DNA from 2 places in the Streptomyces sp. NPDC002788 genome. Region 2 is predicted to be linked to the other one. Evidence: riboswitches for the same ligand, from Rfam matches in the RefSeq annotation. Region 2 holds a riboswitch; the other holds the start of a gene.

Region 1 (8,680 bases), on a different contig from region 2:
GCCTGACGCCGCTCGCCGTGGAATGAACGGGAGGGGCCCCGCACAGCGGAGCCCCTCCCCCTGACCGGTCGGTCGATCAGTCCTCGTAGGCGTCCAGCGGCGGGCAGGAGCAGACGAGGTTCCGGTCGCCGAAGGCCTGGTCGATGCGGCGCACCGGCGGCCAGTACTTGTCGGCGGCCGACACCCCGGCCGGGAAGACGGCGTCCTCTCGGCTGTAGGCGTGCTCCCACTCCCCGGCGAGCGCGCCGGCGGTGTGCGGGGCGCCGCGCAGCGGGTTGTCGTCGGCGGGCCACTCGCCGGAACCGACCTTCTCGATCTCCGCGCGAACGGCGATCATCGCATCGCAGAAACGGTCCAGCTCGGCCAGGTCCTCCGACTCGGTCGGCTCGATCATCAGCGTCCCGGCCACCGGGAACGACATCGTCGGCGCGTGGAAGCCGTAATCGATCAGCCGCTTGGCCACGTCGTCGACGCTCACCCCGGTCGCCTTGGTCAGCGGCCGCAGGTCGATGATGCACTCGTGCGCCACGAGTCCGCCCGGGCCGGTGTAGAGCACCGGGTAGTGCGGCTCCAGCCGCTTGGCGATGTAGTTGGCGCTGAGCACCGCCACCTGCGTGGCCCGCTTCAGCCCCTCGCCGCCCATGAGCCGGACGTACGCCCACGAGATCGGCAGGATGCCGGCGGAACCCCACGGCGCCGCGGAGATGGGACCGACGCCGGTCTCCGGGCCGGCCTCGGGCTGCAACGGGTGGTTCGGCAGGTAGGGCGCGAGGTGCTCCCGCACCGCCACCGGGCCCACGCCGGGACCGCCGCCGCCGTGCGGGATGCAGAAGGTCTTGTGCAGGTTCAGGTGCGAGACGTCCCCGCCGAAGTGCCCCGGCTTGGCGAGTCCCACGAGCGCGTTGAGGTTGGCCCCGTCGACGTAGACCTGACCGCCCGCCTCGTGCACCTGGGCGCAGATGTCGGCGACGTGCTCCTCGAACACACCGTGGGTGGACGGGTAGGTGATCATCAGCACGGCCAGCTCGTCGCGGTGCTGCTCGATCTTCGCCCGCAGGTCCTCGACGTCGATCTCGCCGTCCTCCGCGGTCTTCACGACGACGACCCTCATGCCCGCCATCACCGCGCTGGCGGCGTTGGTGCCGTGCGCGGACGAGGGGATCAGACACACGGTGCGCTGCGCGTCGCCGTTGGCCCGGTGGTACCCGCGCACGGCGAGCAGACCGGCCAGCTCGCCCTGCGACCCGGCGTTGGGCTGGAGGGAGACCTTGTCGTAGCCGGTGACCTCGGCGAGGCGGTCCTCCAGCTCGTGGATGAGGGTGAGGTAGCCCGCGGCCTGCTCAGCGGGCGCGAAGGGGTGCAGCTGCCCGAACTCGGGCCAGGTGACCGGCTCCATCTCCGTGGTCGCGTTGAGCTTCATGGTGCAGGAGCCCAGCGGGATCATGCCGCGGTCGAGCGCGTAGTCCCGGTCGGCCAGCCGGCGCAGGTAGCGCAGCATGGCGGTCTCGGAGCGGTGCTGGTGGAAGACGGGGTGCGTCAGGTACTCGTCGGTGCGCAGAAGATCAACGGGAAGCCCGTCCTCCGCGGCGGCATCCAGTGCCTCGACGACACCCTCGACACCGAAGGCGGCCCATACGGCACGCAGCTGGGCCCGGGTGGTGGTCTCGTCGCAGGCGATGGAGACGTGGTCGGCGTCGACGAGACGCAGGTTGACCCCGTTGTCCCGCGCGGCGGCCACGACCTCGGCGGCCCGGCCCTCCACGCGCACCGTGACGGTGTCGAAGTAGGCCTCGTGCACGACCTCGACACCGCCGTTCGCGAGACCGGCGGCGAGGACCGTGGCGTACCGGTGGGTGCGCTGCGCGACGCCCTTCAGGCCCTCCGGCCCGTGGTAGACGGCGTACATGCCGGCCATGACGGCGAGCAGCACCTGCGCGGTGCAGATGTTGCTGGTGGCCTTCTCCCGGCGGATGTGCTGCTCACGCGTCTGCAGCGCCAGCCGGTAGGCCCTGTTCCCGTCCGCGTCGACGGACACGCCGACGAGCCGTCCGGGCAGGCTGCGCGCCATCTTCTCCTGGACGGCCATGTAGCCGGCGTGCGGCCCGCCGAAGCCCATGGGCACACCGAAGCGCTGCGTCGTCCCGACCGCGATGTCGGCGCCGAGCTCCCCGGGCGACCTCAGCATCGTCAGCGCGAGCAGGTCGGCGGCGACGGTGACGAGCGCCCCGAGCTCGTGCGCCCGGTCGATGACCGGCTTGATGTCCCGGACGGCTCCGGAGGCGCCCGGGTACTGGATCAGCACGCCGTTGATCTCACGCTCGGCGATCTCGGCGGGGATGCCGTCACTGAGGTCGGCGACGACGACCTCGACGCCGGTCGGCTCGGCCCGGGTCTGGATCACGGCGATGGTCTGCGGCAGCACGTCCGCGTCGACCAGGAACAGGCCCCTCTTGTTCTTGCCCAGACGCCGCGACAGCGCCATGGCCTCGGCGGCCGCTGTCCCCTCGTCGAGCAGGGAGGCGCCGGAGGTCGGCAGCCCGGTCAGGTCGGCGACCATGGTCTGGAAGTTCAGAAGCGCCTCGAGCCGCCCCTGCGAGATCTCCGGCTGGTACGGCGTGTAGGCCGTGTACCAGGCCGGGTTCTCCATGACGTTGCGCATGATGACCGGCGGCGTGAACGTGCCGTAGTACCCGAGCCCGATCATGGAGCCGAGGACCTGGTTGCGCTCGGCGAGGGAGCGCAGCTCGGCGATCACCTCGGCCTCGCTGCGGGCGCCCGGCAGGTCCAGCGCCTCGGCGCTCTTGATCACGGCCGGGACCGCGGCGGCCGTGAGCTCCTCCAGCGAGCCGTAGCCGACCTGCGCGAGCATCTTGGCCCGGGCCTCGTGGTCGGGGCCGATGTGGCGCTGCTCGAAGGGGACTGCCTCTTCGAGCTCGGAGAGCGGAATGCGATGGGCGGTCATTTGCGGAGGCCTCCTGGTCTGACACGACCTGCGAGGGGCACCACGGCACGGGTACCCGGACGGCCTCCCCCTCTGTCATCTCAACCTGAGAGCTTCACCGGATCGCCCGAAGGCCTCCGGTTTTCACCGTCGGTGAGAGCGGAAGCCGTCGGCACCCGCCCTGCTTTCCAGAGTGACCTCGTCCGTGCGGTACGTGTGCCTGAGAGATTCCGGGGAGGATTTGCTCCTTCGGCGCCTCCGATGCTGTCTGGAGGACTCTCCCGCACGGGGTCAGCAGCCGCTGCCAGCGTACCAGCGGGGTCAACGCACGAACCTTCGAGTGGCCGGGTCCCCGGTTGTGCCGTTTTGTGGTGTCTACAGAAGACTTGCGACCTTGTGGAGGGCACGTGCGTACCGATATCGATCCGCGCCACCTGATCGGCCGCAAGGCGTTCGACCGCAATGGAACCAGGATCGGCACGATCGACGAGGTCTACCTCGACGACGCCACCGGCGAACCGGAGTGGGCGGCCATACGGACCGGGCTGTTCAGCAGGGACGCGTTCGTCCCCCTGGAGCCCAGTGAACTGATCGAAGGCGCCCTGCGCGTCCCCTTCGACCGCGCCCTCATCAAGGACGCCCCCGACTTCGGCGTGGGCCGCCACCTCTCACCGGAGCAGGAACTCCAGCTCTACCACCACTACGGCCTCGACGTCGCCGCCCCGCCCCCGCTTCCGGAGCACGACTTCGGCCGGCTCGCCGGCAAGGACGAGACGACGACCTGAGCCCAGGCCCCGTAGCCGTCCGCTGTGCCCCGGACGCCGCAGGAGCGACACCGCTGCTCCGGCACGGAGGAGTCACCTTCGCAGGCGGCTCCGTCCGCACACCTCGGCCGCGATAGGCAAGAGGACCGGCGTCCAACCCCGCGCCCTCGACGGTGGCCCCGGCGGTCACCACCGCCGACGTGGGGGTGGCGTTGGCGTTCCCGCGCTGTGATGCCCTTCCGGCGCACGAGCTCTACGCCGAAGAGAACCCGGACGCTGTGTCCGCGGCCGAGGAGATCCCCGCCGGTGTGCCCGCGGGACCGGGAGCAGCACCCGGCCCGCCCCTGCCCTGCGCCTCTGCGGAACCGCCGTGCCCCCCGCCCTCGGGTCTTCGTAACACCAGCGGTAAGGGATCCGCCGGCTCCAGCGCGGGATCGCCGATCGGAAAGGTCCGCACACGTCCCGGCCCCGAGCCGGGCGTCTCGAACCGCACGGTGACCCGCCCCAGGCCACTGCCCTGCACCCACCCGTGCCCGAACTCGGCGTGGCGCACGTCGTGCCCCGCGGGCCATCGCCGCTCGGCGGGCACCGGCTGCTCCTCGACCGGCGCCTCGGCGTTCTCCTCGGCTGGATCTTCTGCGACCGCCCGCTCGCCGGCCGCCTGCGCGAACAGGTCCTCCTGCGTGTAGTCGGCGAGCCCGCTGACGCCCACCCCGAGCAGCCGCACCCCGCCCGTCGTGTCGACCGAGTCCAGCAGCCTGGCCGCCGCCTCACGGATCACCGCGGGGTCGTCCGTGGGGCCGCGCAGCGTCTCGGACCGGGTGAGCGTCGAGAAGTCGTAGCGCCGCACCTTCAGCACGATGGTCCGCCCGGACAGCCCGGCGCCGCGCAGCCGCCGCACGCACCGGTCGGCGAGCCGCTGCACCTCAAGCCCGACCCGCACCCGGTCGTGGATGTCCACGTCGTAGGTGTCCTCGACCGACACCGACTTCGCCTCCCGCTCCGCGACCACGGGCCGGTCGTCCCGCGCCAGCGCCATGGCGTAGAGACCGTGCCCGTGTGCCTTCCCGAGCAGCCGGACCAGCTCGTCCTCCCCCGCCTCGGCGATCTCCTCGACCGTGGTGATCCCGGCCCGCCGCAGATGGTCGCCCGTCGCCGGCCCCACCCCCGGCAGGGTCCGCACCGGCATCGGCCCGAGCATCGCCCGCTCGGTCCCCGGCTCGATCACCACCAGGCCGTCCGGCTTGGCCTGCTCCGAGGCGATCTTCGCGAGCATCTTGGAGGCGGCGAGCCCCACCGACCCCGTGAGCCCCGTGATAGCCCGGATGTCCGCGCGCAGCTGCGCCCCGACCAGCCGCGCCGACTGCTCGTCCCAGGCCTTTCCTCCGGCCTCCAGGTCCACGAACGCCTCGTCCAGGCTCAGCGGCTCGACCAGCGGCGACAGCGCCCGCAGCAGCTCCATCACCCGCTCGCTGATCGCCCGGTAGAAGGTGAAGCGCGGCACGAGATAGGCGGCGTTGGGCGCCAGCCGCCGGGCCTGCCCCATGGGCATCGCCGAGTGCACGCCGAAGACCCGCGCCTCGTACGACGCGGTCGCCACCACACCCCGCGGCCCGAGCCCACCGACGACCACGGGCTTTCCGCGCAGACTCGGCTTGGACGCCTGCTCCACCGAGGCGAAGAAGGCATCCATGTCGAGATGCAGGATCGTGGGCGCGGTTCTCACATCTCCGATGCTGCCCTACACCACTGACAGCGCCCCGCCCGACCACCCGAACCGGGCCGGGGCAACCGCTTCCACCCCGGCGCGGAAACGCCCGCATGCCGCAGCTGCATCCACCCCGAGCCGGACGGCTCAGACGGCCCGGTTGCGCCGTCGTGCCAGCTCGTCCGCCGGGTTGGACCCGATCAGGGTCTCCCCGGTGTCGATCCGCTCCCCGTGCAGCTGGGACAGCGCGCTCTCCACGTCCCGCCACACCACGCCCACGGCGATCCCGAAGACGCCCTGGCCCCCCTGGAGCAGGGCGTGGACCTCGTCGGGGGAGCTGCACTCGTAGACCGTCGCGCCGTCACTCATCAGCGTCATCCGCTCCAGGTCGCTGAAACCGCGTTCCCTGAGGTGCTGGACGGCCGTGCGGATGTTCTGCAGCGACACCCCGGTGTCGAGGAACCGCTTGACGATCTTCAGGACGACGACGTCCCGGAAGCTGTACAGCCGCTGCGTCCCGGACCCGTGGGCGGGGCGCACGCTCGGCTCGACGAGCCCCGTGCGTGCCCAGTAGTCCAACTGCCGGTAGGTGATGCCTGCGGCCGCGCAGGCCGTGGGGCCGCGATAACCGATCTGCTCGGACGCCATGGACGTCGTCCCTCCGCTGCTCGGCACCGCCGTCGGTCGCTGCGGAGCGTGATCGACCGAGCCGTCGGGCTGGGGGTATCCCCCGCTCGAGCGGAGCCGTGAGCCGGGGGGAGGGTACGGACCGCTCGCCCTGAGACTGCGTTCGGGGCCGCCCCCAGCCGTACCGTCGCCGCTGCTTCTCACGCCGACCTCCGTCCTTGACCTGCCTTCTCGACGGTAGGCAGTCGTCAGGGGTGCGTCAACGATCGCCACACTCGCCACGCCGAGTGATAATCACCCTAAGAGTGGTTTCCCGTGCCCCACCGCGGGGAAAGGCTAGCCGAATGCCTTCGGCGCGGGCCGCATGACGCTCTCACAAGCCTCCGGCACCTGCGGGCGTTTCCCCGCCAATACGGCGGGCGCCCCTGCCGCGGACCACGTCGTCCGCCGGGCCGCCCGTATGACGTACCAACCTCTGTTCCCGAAGTCCGGCCCGCGCCGGCTCCGGAGCTCACTGACTGCTGCTGCCGAAGTCCTCCGGGGAGATCTGGTCGAGGAACTCGCGGAACTTCTCCACCTCGTCCTCCTGCTCGTCCGGGATCGCGATACCGGCGTCGTCGAGCACCGTGTCACTGCCGTAGATCGGCGTCCCGGTGCGCAGGGCGAGCGCTATGGCGTCGGACGGCCGGGCGCTCACCTCGACGCCGCTGGCGAAGACCAGCTCGGCGTAGAAGACGCCCTCACGCAAGTCCGTGATGCGCACTTCCGTGAGCTCCTGGCCGACGGCTTCCAGCACGTCCTTGAACAGGTCGTGGGTCAGCGGCCGCGCGGGAGCCATGCCCTGCTGGGCAAAGGCGATCGCCGTCGCCTCCCCCGGTCCGATCCAGATGGGAAGGTAACGGTCGCCTCCCACTTCACGCAGCAGCACGATCGGTTGGTTGGAGGGCATTTCGACCCGGACACCTACGACATCGAGCTCGTTCACACAGTAACCCTAGGCCGTGCCCGGGACGTTTGGGTAGTCGGGCAGGGGTCGGGCGCCTGATCCGGCCCCGCGCGCCCGGCCCCTCACGGCAGGCGTACCCCGAGCGCCGTCTGCAGCAGCGCGGCGTGCAGCCTCGCGGTGAGCCCAGCCAGCTCCTTCGTACGGGCCTCCGCATGAGCCCTGGTCTGCGGGTTCCGGTGCCTTCTCAGCGGGGCCACCACCTGGTCCACGAGCCCGGCCTCACGATCTGCGGCGGCCTTCATCATCCGCACATGCCGGGGCTCGATCCCGAACCGCCCGAGCTCGGTGACGAGCGCGGCCACCGTGACCGCCTCGGCGTCGAACGACCCGTCCTGAAGTGGGGTGAGGAGCCCGTACGACTCCCACTCCACGAGCTCCTCCTCCTCGATGCCCGCGGCGGCCAGCAGCTCCGCCCGCCCGATCCTGGCCGCCGTGGGCCCCTCGCGGACCTCGGGCACGCAAGCGCCGTCACCCTGACGGCCCACGACCGGCAGCTGGACGGCCTCTCCGCGCTCCATGGCCTCCAGATGCTCCCGAATCACCTTCAGGGGCAGATAGTGGTCCCGCTGCATCCTCAGGACGTGGCCGAGGCGCTCGACGTCACGAGCACTGAACTTGCGATACCCCGAAGGGGTCCGCTGCGGCTCGATGAGCCCCTCCGACTCCAAGAAGCGGATCTTGGAGATGGTCACTTCGGGGAACTCGTCACGCAGCACGTTCAGCACCGTGCCGATGCTCATCAGCCCACTGTCCGTGGCGGCGGTACCGTGTCCGGCACCGCCGCTCGGTGTTTGAAGCATGGACCTTCCCTGACGGATGGACCTTCGCTGGGGTTCCCCGGACGGTGGCCGGGTCAGTAGCCCCGCTGGCTGGTGTGGAAGACCAGCCGGTACTTGCCGATCTGCACCTCGTCGCCGTTGTTCAAGGCGACCTGGTCGATCCGCTCGCGGTTGACGTAGGTGCCGTTCAGGCTGCCGACGTCGGCCACCGTGAACGAGCCGTCCCGACCGCGGCGGAACTCCACGTGCCGCCGGGAGACCGTCACGTCGTCCAGGAAGATGTCGCTCTGCGGATGACGCCCGGCCGTGGTCAGATCACCGTCCAGCAGGAAGCGGCTGCCCGAGTTCGGCCCGCGGCGCACGACCAGGAGCGCGGAACCCAGCGGCAGCGCGTCGACGGCCGCCTGTGCCTCGGGGGACAGCGTCGGCATCGGCGTCTGGCCGGTGGCCTCGCTGTCGTAGGCCTCGAGACCGGAGATGGAGATCGTGGAAGTCGTCTCGGACGGACGCTCCGCCGCCGCACCGGCCCGCAGCGGCGCACCGCAGTTGGAACAGAAGCGGCTGTTCTCCGCGTTGCGGTTACCGCACCTCGTACACACCAGGGCCGACATCGGATCCTCCTGCCGCGGCTGCTCACCCGGAGCATGGGACGCATACGGGTCGGAGAACCCTCCACCCGCACTTGAGGCTGACGGTTGCCCGAAACCTATGCCGCTGGACTGCGCAGGGTCAACCGACGGCGCGCCCTGACCACCGGAAACATCGCCGCCCGGACCGCCGACCTGGTCCCGGAACAGCGGCCGCCGGCCCTCCGCGTCAGGCTGTGCGCGATGGCGAGCGGTCGCATTGTCGCTG
Region 2 (8,680 bases):
GTCGACAAGCAGACAAAGACCGAGATCATGAGCGAGTGTGAGAGCAACCCGCACTACGAGCCCTGGCACTGAGCAGCACCTCCGAGCCCCATGATCCGTGAACGGATGCGGAACCCGCCGCCGACCTGTCCGAGGAACCGACGCCCGAGCAGGTGGACGCCTGGCCGGAGCCGGCCGAGATGCTCCAGGTCCCCGGCGTCGGGCCGAGATGCGCAAGGGCGTCTTTGCGGCCGACCGCGGTCACGACGCACCCGCCGGGGCGTCCCCGTGGTTCTCCCGGCGGCTTCAAGTGCACCGAACCCGAGGCGGCGTACCGCGGGAGTTCACCCGGGTGGTCGCCGCGCTGGAGGCGCGCACGGCCGGTTAATCTGACCTGCGTCAGTACGACGTACAGCACGAGATGAGGGGCGGATCGGTGGCGGACATCGAGGAAGCACGCAAGCAGTTCGAGCGGATCGATACGGACGGTGACGGATACATCACCGCTGCCGAGTTCAAGGCCGCCCTGGCCGGGTCGGGCGACTGGAACGTCACCGAGTCGGTCGCCGAGGTCGTCATCAAGTCCCGCGACCTCGACGGCGACAAGAAGCTGAGCTTCGACGAGTTCTGGGCCTACCTGAACAAGTGATCCGGGCCTGTCCCGGTGTGGGGCCCGGTCCGTCCGCCGACGGACCGGGCCCCTCGTCATGTCCGGCGCGCCAGGCTCAGGCCGTGCCCGGCGTGCGGTGCGGACGCCGGCGCCGGCCCGGGCGGTGGCGGAGGGGGCGGCGGAGGTCCTGCGCCGGGAACTTGAGGACCCCTTCGCGCCGGACACGGCCTCGGAACAGCCCAGCGGACCCGGAGGTCGACCCTGGCCGCGAAAGTCGCCGGTCGTCTCCCGGTCGACGGCGAGGATGTCGCCCGCCCGGTCCGGTGCCTCGGCGACGAAGTGCTCGGCCTGGGCGGTGAGGTCGCCGGGCCACAGGAAGTGGGAGAAGCCGACGACCAGCCCGGCGTCCCGTGCCCGTGTCGTCTGGCCGGCCGGCCGAGCGGCAGGCCGAGCGCGGTGCGGTAGCACGATGTCCGGCCGCGGCCGCACCAGGACAGCCGTCGCAGCCGTCGTCAGCACTCGATGATGTTCACCGCCAGCCCGCCCCGGGCCGTCTCCTTGTATTTCACCGACATGTCCGCGCCCGTGTCCTTCATCGTCTTGATGACCTTGTCCAGGGACACCTTGTGGGAGCCGTCGCCGCGCATCGCCATGCGGGCGGCGGTGACGGCCTTGACCGCTGCCATGCCGTTGCGTTCGATGCACGGGATCTGGACCAGACCGCCGACCGGGTCGCAGGTGAGGCCGAGGTTGTGCTCCATGCCGATCTCCGCGGCGTTCTCGACCTGCTCGGGCGAGCCGCCGAGGACCTCGGCGAGGGCGCCCGCGGCCATCGAGCAGGCGGAGCCGACCTCACCCTGGCAGCCGACCTCGGCGCCGGAGATGGAGGCGTTCTCCTTGAAGAGCATGCCGATCGCGCCCGCGGCGAGCAGGAAGCGGACCACGCCCTCCTCGTCGGCGCCCGGCACGAAGTTGACGTAGTAGTGCAGGACCGCCGGGATGATGCCGGCCGCGCCGTTCGTCGGGGCGGTGACGACCCGGCCCCCGGCCGCGTTCTCCTCGTTCACGGCCATCGCGTAGAGGGTGATCCACTCCATGGAGAGCGCCAGCGGGTCGCCCTCCGAGCGGAGCTTGCGCGCGGTGTTGGCGGCCCGGCGGCGCACCTTCAGGCCGCCCGGCAGGATCCCCTCACGGGACATGCCGCGCGCCACGCACGCCTCCATGACCCGCCAGATCTCCAGCAGGCCCTCGCGGATCTCCGCCTCGGTGCGCCAGGCCCGCTCGTTCTCCAGCATCAGCGCGGAGATCGACAGGCCCGTCTCCTCGGTGAGGCGCAGCAACTCGTCACCGGTGCGGAAGGGGTACTTCAGCACGGTGTCGTCGAGTTTGATGCGGTCCGCGCCGACCGCGTCCTCGTCGACGACGAAGCCGCCGCCGACCGAGTAGTACGTCTTGGTCAGCAGCTCCGCGCCCGAGGCGTCGTACGCCCACAGGGTCATGCCGTTCGCGTGGTAAGGAAGGGCCTTGCGGCGGTGCAGGACCATGTCGTCGTCGAAGGAGAACGCGATCTCGTGTTCGTCGAGCAGGTTCAGCCGGCCGCCGGCCTTGATCGCCTCCACCCGCTCGTCGGCCGTCTCCACGTCCACCGTGCGCGGCGAGTCGCCCTCCAGGCCGAGCAGCACCGCCTTGGGCGTGCCGTGGCCGTGGCCGGTGGCGCCGAGCGAGCCGTACAGCTCGGCCCGCACCGAAGCAACGCTCTCCAGCAGCTCCTCGTTGCGCAGCCGCAGGCCGAACATCCGGGCCGCCCGCATCGGGCCGACGGTGTGGGAGCTGGACGGGCCGATGCCGATCGAGAACAGGTCGAAGACCGAGATGGCCACGGGTGACTCCTGACTACGGGGGTGGTGCAGAGGGGGTGGGCGCCGCGCCGCTCGTGGCGGCACGGCGCCCGAAGGGTTTCTTCGGCGTGTTGCTTGTTACTTGTTCAGACCCGCGTACAGCGGGTGCTTGTCGGCCAGGGCCTTGACCCGGGCCTTGAGGGCCTGCGCGTCGTAGGACGGCTTCAGCGCCTCGGCGATGACGTCCGCGACCTCCGCGAAGTCCTCGGCCTGGAACCCGCGGGTGGCCAGGGCCGGCGTGCCGATCCGCAGACCCGAGGTCACCATCGGCGGACGCGGGTCGTTCGGGATGGCGTTGCGGTTGACCGTGATGCCCACCTCGTGGAGGCGGTCCTCGGCCTGCCGGCCGTCCAGCTCCGAGTGGCGCAGGTCGACCAGGACCAGGTGCACGTCCGTGCCGCCGGACAGGACGTCCACGCCCACGGCCCTCACGTCGTCCTTCACCAGACGCTCGGCCAGGATGCGGGCGCCCTCCAGCGTACGGCGCTGGCGCTCCTTGAAGTCCTGCGAGGCCGCGACCTTGAAGGCGACCGCCTTGGCGGCGATCACATGCTCCAGCGGACCACCCTGCTGACCGGGGAAGACAGCGGAGTTGATCTTCTTGGCGAGTTCGGCCGTGGAGAGGATCACACCACCGCGCGGGCCGCCCAGCGTCTTGTGCGTGGTCGTGGTCACCACGTGCGCGTGCGGCACCGGGTTCGGGTGCAGCCCGGCCGCGACGAGACCGGCGAAGTGCGCCATGTCGACCATCAGGTACGCGCCGACCTCGTCCGCGATCCGGCGGAACGCGGCGAAGTCCAGTTGCCGCGGGTAGGCCGACCAGCCCGCGACGATCAGCTTCGGCTTCGACTCCTTGGCGAGCCGCTCGACCTCGGCCATGTCGACCCGGCCGTCCTCGCCCACGTGGTAGGCGACGACGTCGTAGAGCTTGCCGGAGAAGTTGATCTTCATGCCGTGGGTCAGGTGCCCGCCGTGGGCGAGGTTCAGCCCCATGATGGTGTCGCCCGGCTTGAGCAGCGCGAACATCGCGGCCGCGTTGGCCTGGGCGCCGGAGTGCGGCTGCACGTTGGCGTGCTCGGCGCCGAACAGCTCCTTGACGCGGTCGATCGCGATCTGCTCGACCACGTCGACGTGCTCGCAGCCGCCGTAGTAGCGGCGGCCCGGGTAGCCCTCGGCGTACTTGTTGGTGAGGACCGAGCCCTGCGCCTCCATGACCGCGACCGGCGCGAAGTTCTCCGAGGCGATCATCTCGAGCGTGGACTGCTGGCGCTGCAGCTCGGCGTCGACCGCGGCGGCGACGGCCGGGTCGAGCTCGTGCAGGGGTGTGTTCAGGACGGACATTCGGCTACGACTCCTCAGCCGGCGGAGAACGCGGTGTACTCGTCGGCGGAGAGCAGGTCGCCCGGCTCGTCCGCGACCCGCACCTTGAACAGCCAGCCGCCCTCGAAGGGGGCCGAGTTCACCAGCGACGGGTCGTTCACGACGTCCTCGTTGACCTCGGTGACCTCACCGGAGACCGGGGAGTACAGGTCGGACACCGACTTGGTCGACTCCAGCTCGCCGCAGGTCTCGCCGGCGGACACCGTGTCACCGACCTCGGGGAGCTGGACGAACACGACATCGCCGAGCGCGTTCGCCGCGTGCTCCGTGATACCGACCGTCGACACGCCGTCCTCGGCGGCCGACAGCCACTCGTGCTCCTTGCTGTAGCGCAGCTGCTGGGGGTTGCTCATGGCCTGAATTCTCCTGTACGCGCGGGAGTGCTCTGAAGGGGGACTGCTGGTGAGCCGGGACGACGGGCGACGGGGTCGCTTGCCGCGACCCCTCGCCAGTGTCTACTTCTGCCGCTTGTAGAACGGCAGCGCCACGACCTCGTACGGCTCGTGACTGCCCCGGATGTCCACGCCCACGCCGGGCGTGCCGGGCGCGGCGTGCGAGGCGTCGACGTAGGCCATGGCGATCGGCCTGCCCAGGGTGGGGGAGGGGGCGCCGGAGGTGACCTCGCCGATCACCTCGCCGGCGGAGACGACCGCGTACCCGGCGCGGGGGACCCGGCGGCCCTCGGCGACGAGCCCGACCAGGACGCGCGGCGGGTTCTGCTCGGCCCGGGCGGCTGCCTCGCGCAGGGCCTCGCGCCCCACGAAGTCGCCCTCCTTCTCGAACTTCACCACCCGGCCGAGACCGGCGTCGAAGGGCGTGAGCGAGGTGCTCAGCTCGTGCCCGTACAGCGGCATGCCCGCCTCGAGGCGCAGCGTGTCGCGGCAGGACAGCCCGCACGCGACCAGGCCGGCGCCCTCGCCCGCCTTGGTCAGGGCCTGCCACAGCTCGACGGCGTGCTCCGGCTTCACGAACAGCTCGAAGCCGTCCTCACCGGTGTAGCCCGTACGGGCGATCAGGGCCGGGACCCCGCCGACCGTGCCGGGCAGACCGGCGTAGTACTTCAACCCGTCGAGGTCGGCGTCGGTGAGGGACTTCAGGATCCCGGGGGACTCCGGGCCCTGTACGGCGATCAGCGCGTAGGCGTCCCGGTCGTCACGCACCTCGGCGTCGAAGCCGGCCACGCGCTCCGCCAGCGCGTCCAGGACCACCTGGGCGTTGGAGGCGTTGGCGACCACCATGTACTCGGCCTCGCCCAGCCGGTAGACGATCAGGTCGTCGAGGATGCCGCCGTCGGCCCGGCAGATCATGGTGTAGCGGGCGCGGCCCGGCTTGACGCCGCCGATGTTGCCCACCAGGGCGAAGTCGAGCAGGGCGGCGGCCTGCGGGCCGGTGACGGTGATCTCGCCCATGTGGGAGAGGTCGAAGAGCCCGGCCTTCGTGCGTACGGCGGTGTGCTCGTCGCGCTCGGAGCCGTAGCGCAGGGGCATGTCCCAGCCGGCGAAGTCGGTCATCGTCGCGCCGAGCGAACGATGCAGGGCATCGAGCGCGGTGCGGCGGAGTTCTCCTGTACTGCTCACGGTCGGTCGTCTCCAAGGGCAATGGCGGCACCTCCCACGCGAGTTCATTCGAGCGTGGGGGAGGGCGAGGGCGTTCCTCCCCATCTGTCATCGGAACCTGAGAGGTTCGCCATGACCGCGCAGGTCGATGGCTTGCACCTTGGGTGGGGCCACGCCCGTCGTCTCGACGACGGGAGGTGGCCCGCTTTTCAGATGTGCCTCGCCCGCGCGGTAACGGGGCCTGAGAGATTCAAGGGAGGGACTTGCTCCTTCGGCGCCCCAGCGTCAGCGGTGCTGGGAACTCTCCCGCGCGGATTCAAACGGCCGGTATGCAGTTGGCGCGCACATCATTGCACGCATCCTTCCGGCGCGGCAGGGGGACCTTTCACAGCAAGTGCGGAGTCCCGCGCGCCGGACACGGCGACCTGTAGCAGCCCTGTTGCAGGACAAGAACGGAAATGAGGGGCCTGCGCCGTTACCTTCTCTTTACACTCGGCGGGGATGGGACTCCGTACCTGGCCCCAGGGGAGGACGATCACGGTGAACAGGACCAGGGCGTACGCCACGACCACGGGCATGGCGCTGCCCGAGCAGCCGGCCGTTCCGGCCCGGGCGGTCTGCGGCCCGGTGCCGGCGCCGGTCGTCCGCGATCTGCGCGAGCGCGCCGGCCGCAGCCCGCACGCGCTGCTGTTCGCCCCCCACGACCTCGTCGTGGTCACCGGCCTGCCCGGCAGCGGCAAGTCCACGCTGATGCGGCGCACGGTGCCGGGCCGGCGCATCGACTCCCAGGACACCCGCGACCGCTGGGCGCGCCGCATGCCGCGCTTCCTGCCCTACGCGCTGTACCGACCGCTCGTGCGCCTCGCCCACTACGCCGGGCTGCGCCGCGCCCTGCGCACCGGCGAGGGACTCGTGGTGCACGACTGCGGCACCCAGGCCTGGGTCCGCCGCTGGCTCGCCCGCGAGGCGCGCCGCAGGGGCGGCACCTTGCACCTGCTCCTCCTCGACGCCACCCCCGAGCAGGCCCTGGCCGGCCAGCGCGACCGAGGCCGCGGCGTCTCCCGCTACGCCTTCCTCCGCCACCGCGCGGCAACCACCCGCCTGCTGCGCTCGGTGGAACGCGGCGAACTCCCCACGGGCTGCGGCTCAGCCGTCCTCGCCGACCGCGACGCGGCGAACACCTTGCACCGCATCGCCTTCACGGAGTGACGCCCGGGACGGGGTACCCGGTTCGTGGGTCGGCCGTCCCCGGCCCGGCCGCCCCCGGCTCCCGAACCGCTAGCCTTCTGAGCCACAGCAGTGGCATGAGGCAGGCGGTAGGCAGATGGACTTCCCGGCGGAATTCTCCGCGGACTTTCCGGCGCAGACGCAGACCCATCCGCACGGCGGATGGCCCGGCAACGAGCTGGAGGAGGTGCTCTCGGCCTCCCTCGGTGCCGGGCCGTCCGCCGGCGGGCGGATCGTCGAGGTGCTGGGCCGGAGCTTCGTGTGGGTCCCGCTGCCCAGCGGCGGCGGCCCGCAGAGCGGCCCCCTCGATCTGCCCGGCATCGAGATCGAGGGCCAGGCGTACGTGCCGGTGTTCAGCTCCGAGGAGCAGTTCCACCAGGTCGTCGGCTCCCACATGTCGTACACCATCGCGCCCGCCGTGGAGTTCGCCCGCGGCCTGCCCCCGCACGCGGGGATAGCCGTCAACCCGGGCGGCGTCGTCGGCATCCCGCTCCCGCCGCCCGCCGTGGCCGAGCTGTGCCGGGCCGGGCGGACCCCGCTGGACGGCCCCGTGAGCGGCGGCCGGGTCCGCCTCTTCGAGCCCGACTGGAAGGACGACCCGGTGGACTTCCTCGCCGCCGCCTCCGCTGAGTTCGAGGCGACCGGTGTCGTCGTCACCGCGCGCCGCTGCCTCGCCCACATCGAGACCGCCGATCCGGTGATGTTCGTGGGCGTCGAACTCTCCCAGTGCGAAGGCGACCTGCGGGCCCTTCCCCTGGAAGCCCTCACCCGGGCCGTCACCACCAGTCCGGCCCCCTGGCCCGTCAACCTCGTCCTCCTGGACGTGGCGGAGGACCCGGTGGGCGACTGGATGCGCAACCGGGTCCGGCCCTTCTATCAGCGGTAGACGAGCAGACCCCAGGGCGCGGGGCTGTGACATCATGCGGCTTCGCCGCGGGGGGCGCGGCAAGCCACGAACGACCCGCACCCGGGAGCCGACACCAGGCTCCGAGTCCCCTCGCGGGCTTAAGCTAGGTCACGGTCGAGGCGTTGTACGAAGGGGCGGTAAAGGTGAGCGCGAGCGGCACGGCCGCGGCCGGACAGGTCGAGCACATGCTGCGCCAGGTCACGCCCGGGCGTTACGACGCCTACGAGGCTCTCCTGCGCGCGCTCGCGACCCCGCGCACCGGCCAGATCTGGATGCTCCTGTGGCACGGCCAGGCCGGCTCCCCGGACGCCCAGTACGGAAACATGGAGGTCGGCGGCTGCGGTTACGCCCCCTGCGTGACCTCCGCCCAGGAGCTGTCGGCCAGCGGCTGGAACCGCTCGTACGAGGTGGTCGACGGGGTCGACGTGGCCCGCGCCCTCTACCCCGACCACTACGGCCTCTGGCTCAACCCGCACGCCCCCGGCGGCGGCGTCGGCGTCCCCTGGCTGGACCTGCGCCGGATCGCCACGGGCCTGGACCGCCAGCCGGCGGGGCCGCTGCGGCTGTCCGAACCGGCCATCGAGATTCCGCAGTTCTACGCCCTGCTCGCGCAGAACGCCCACCGCACCCCGGCCGTCCGCTCGCTGCGCCGCGCCTGGGTGCAGCCCGCGCTCGGGGCGCCGTACCTCGCCATCGGACTGGATGTGTACGACACTTCGCCGCCGGCCGTGGATTCGGTGCGCGCGATGATGCAGCAGTCCCTCGGTGCCGTACCGGACGGGCTCCCCGTCTCGACCGTCGCCATGTCGGACGAACACGACCCGGTCGCCATGTGGCTGCGCGCGAGCGCCCGCCCCTTCTACGACCGCGAGGCCCACGCCACGGCGCCCGTCCAGGCCCCGGCATCGGGCTACGGATACCCGCCGGCGCAGGGCCGGTACTGACCCCACTTCCGGCTCCCCGGTGGCCCCGTAGCACATCTCGGAAACGCGACAACCATTCCACTCTTCGCGCGTAGATCAGGGTGGAATGGTCATGTCTGTCCTAAAATGCCCCTGACGAGGGGCGTCCGGCTCCCGTTACCCGCTGTCCGGATAACGGAACTCCCCAGACAGCATCACGT

The links. A riboswitch is a leader RNA that binds a small molecule or an ion and turns the genes downstream of it on or off. The one in region 2 is predicted to bind glycine.
Region 1: another riboswitch for glycine. It lies ahead of gcvP (aminomethyl-transferring glycine dehydrogenase); the one in region 2 lies ahead of gcvT (glycine cleavage system aminomethyltransferase GcvT).

The regions. Positions count from the first base shown of each region.
Region 1 covers NZ_JBSFVB010000015.1:5,931-14,610, reverse strand. Annotated here, with positions in the region: gene ACWD1U_RS26125 (ABC transporter ATP-binding protein) at 1-6, shown strand, start outside; gene gcvP (aminomethyl-transferring glycine dehydrogenase) at 77-2,962, opposite strand; glycine riboswitch at 3,140-3,235, opposite strand; gene ACWD1U_RS26115 (PRC-barrel domain-containing protein) at 3,349-3,726, shown strand; gene ACWD1U_RS26110 (DNA polymerase IV) at 3,959-5,431, opposite strand; gene ACWD1U_RS26105 (MerR family transcriptional regulator) at 5,561-6,244, opposite strand; gene ACWD1U_RS26100 (bifunctional nuclease family protein) at 6,552-7,025, opposite strand; gene ftsR (transcriptional regulator FtsR) at 7,109-7,846, opposite strand; gene ACWD1U_RS26090 (FHA domain-containing protein) at 7,900-8,680, opposite strand, start outside.
Region 2 covers NZ_JBSFVB010000007.1:29,582-38,261, forward strand. Annotated here, with positions in the region: partial or broken gene ACWD1U_RS14775 (ADP-ribosyltransferase) at 1-72, shown strand, start outside; gene ACWD1U_RS14780 (EF-hand domain-containing protein) at 416-628, shown strand; partial or broken gene ACWD1U_RS14785 (muramidase) at 863-1,021, opposite strand; gene ACWD1U_RS14790 (L-serine ammonia-lyase) at 1,102-2,469, opposite strand; gene glyA (serine hydroxymethyltransferase) at 2,566-3,828, opposite strand; gene gcvH (glycine cleavage system protein GcvH) at 3,843-4,220, opposite strand; gene gcvT (glycine cleavage system aminomethyltransferase GcvT) at 4,323-5,444, opposite strand; glycine riboswitch at 5,519-5,642, opposite strand; glycine riboswitch at 5,643-5,742, opposite strand; gene ACWD1U_RS14810 (AAA family ATPase) at 5,964-6,632, shown strand; gene ACWD1U_RS14815 (enhanced serine sensitivity protein SseB) at 6,748-7,536, shown strand; gene ACWD1U_RS14820 (enhanced serine sensitivity protein SseB C-terminal domain-containing protein) at 7,701-8,501, shown strand.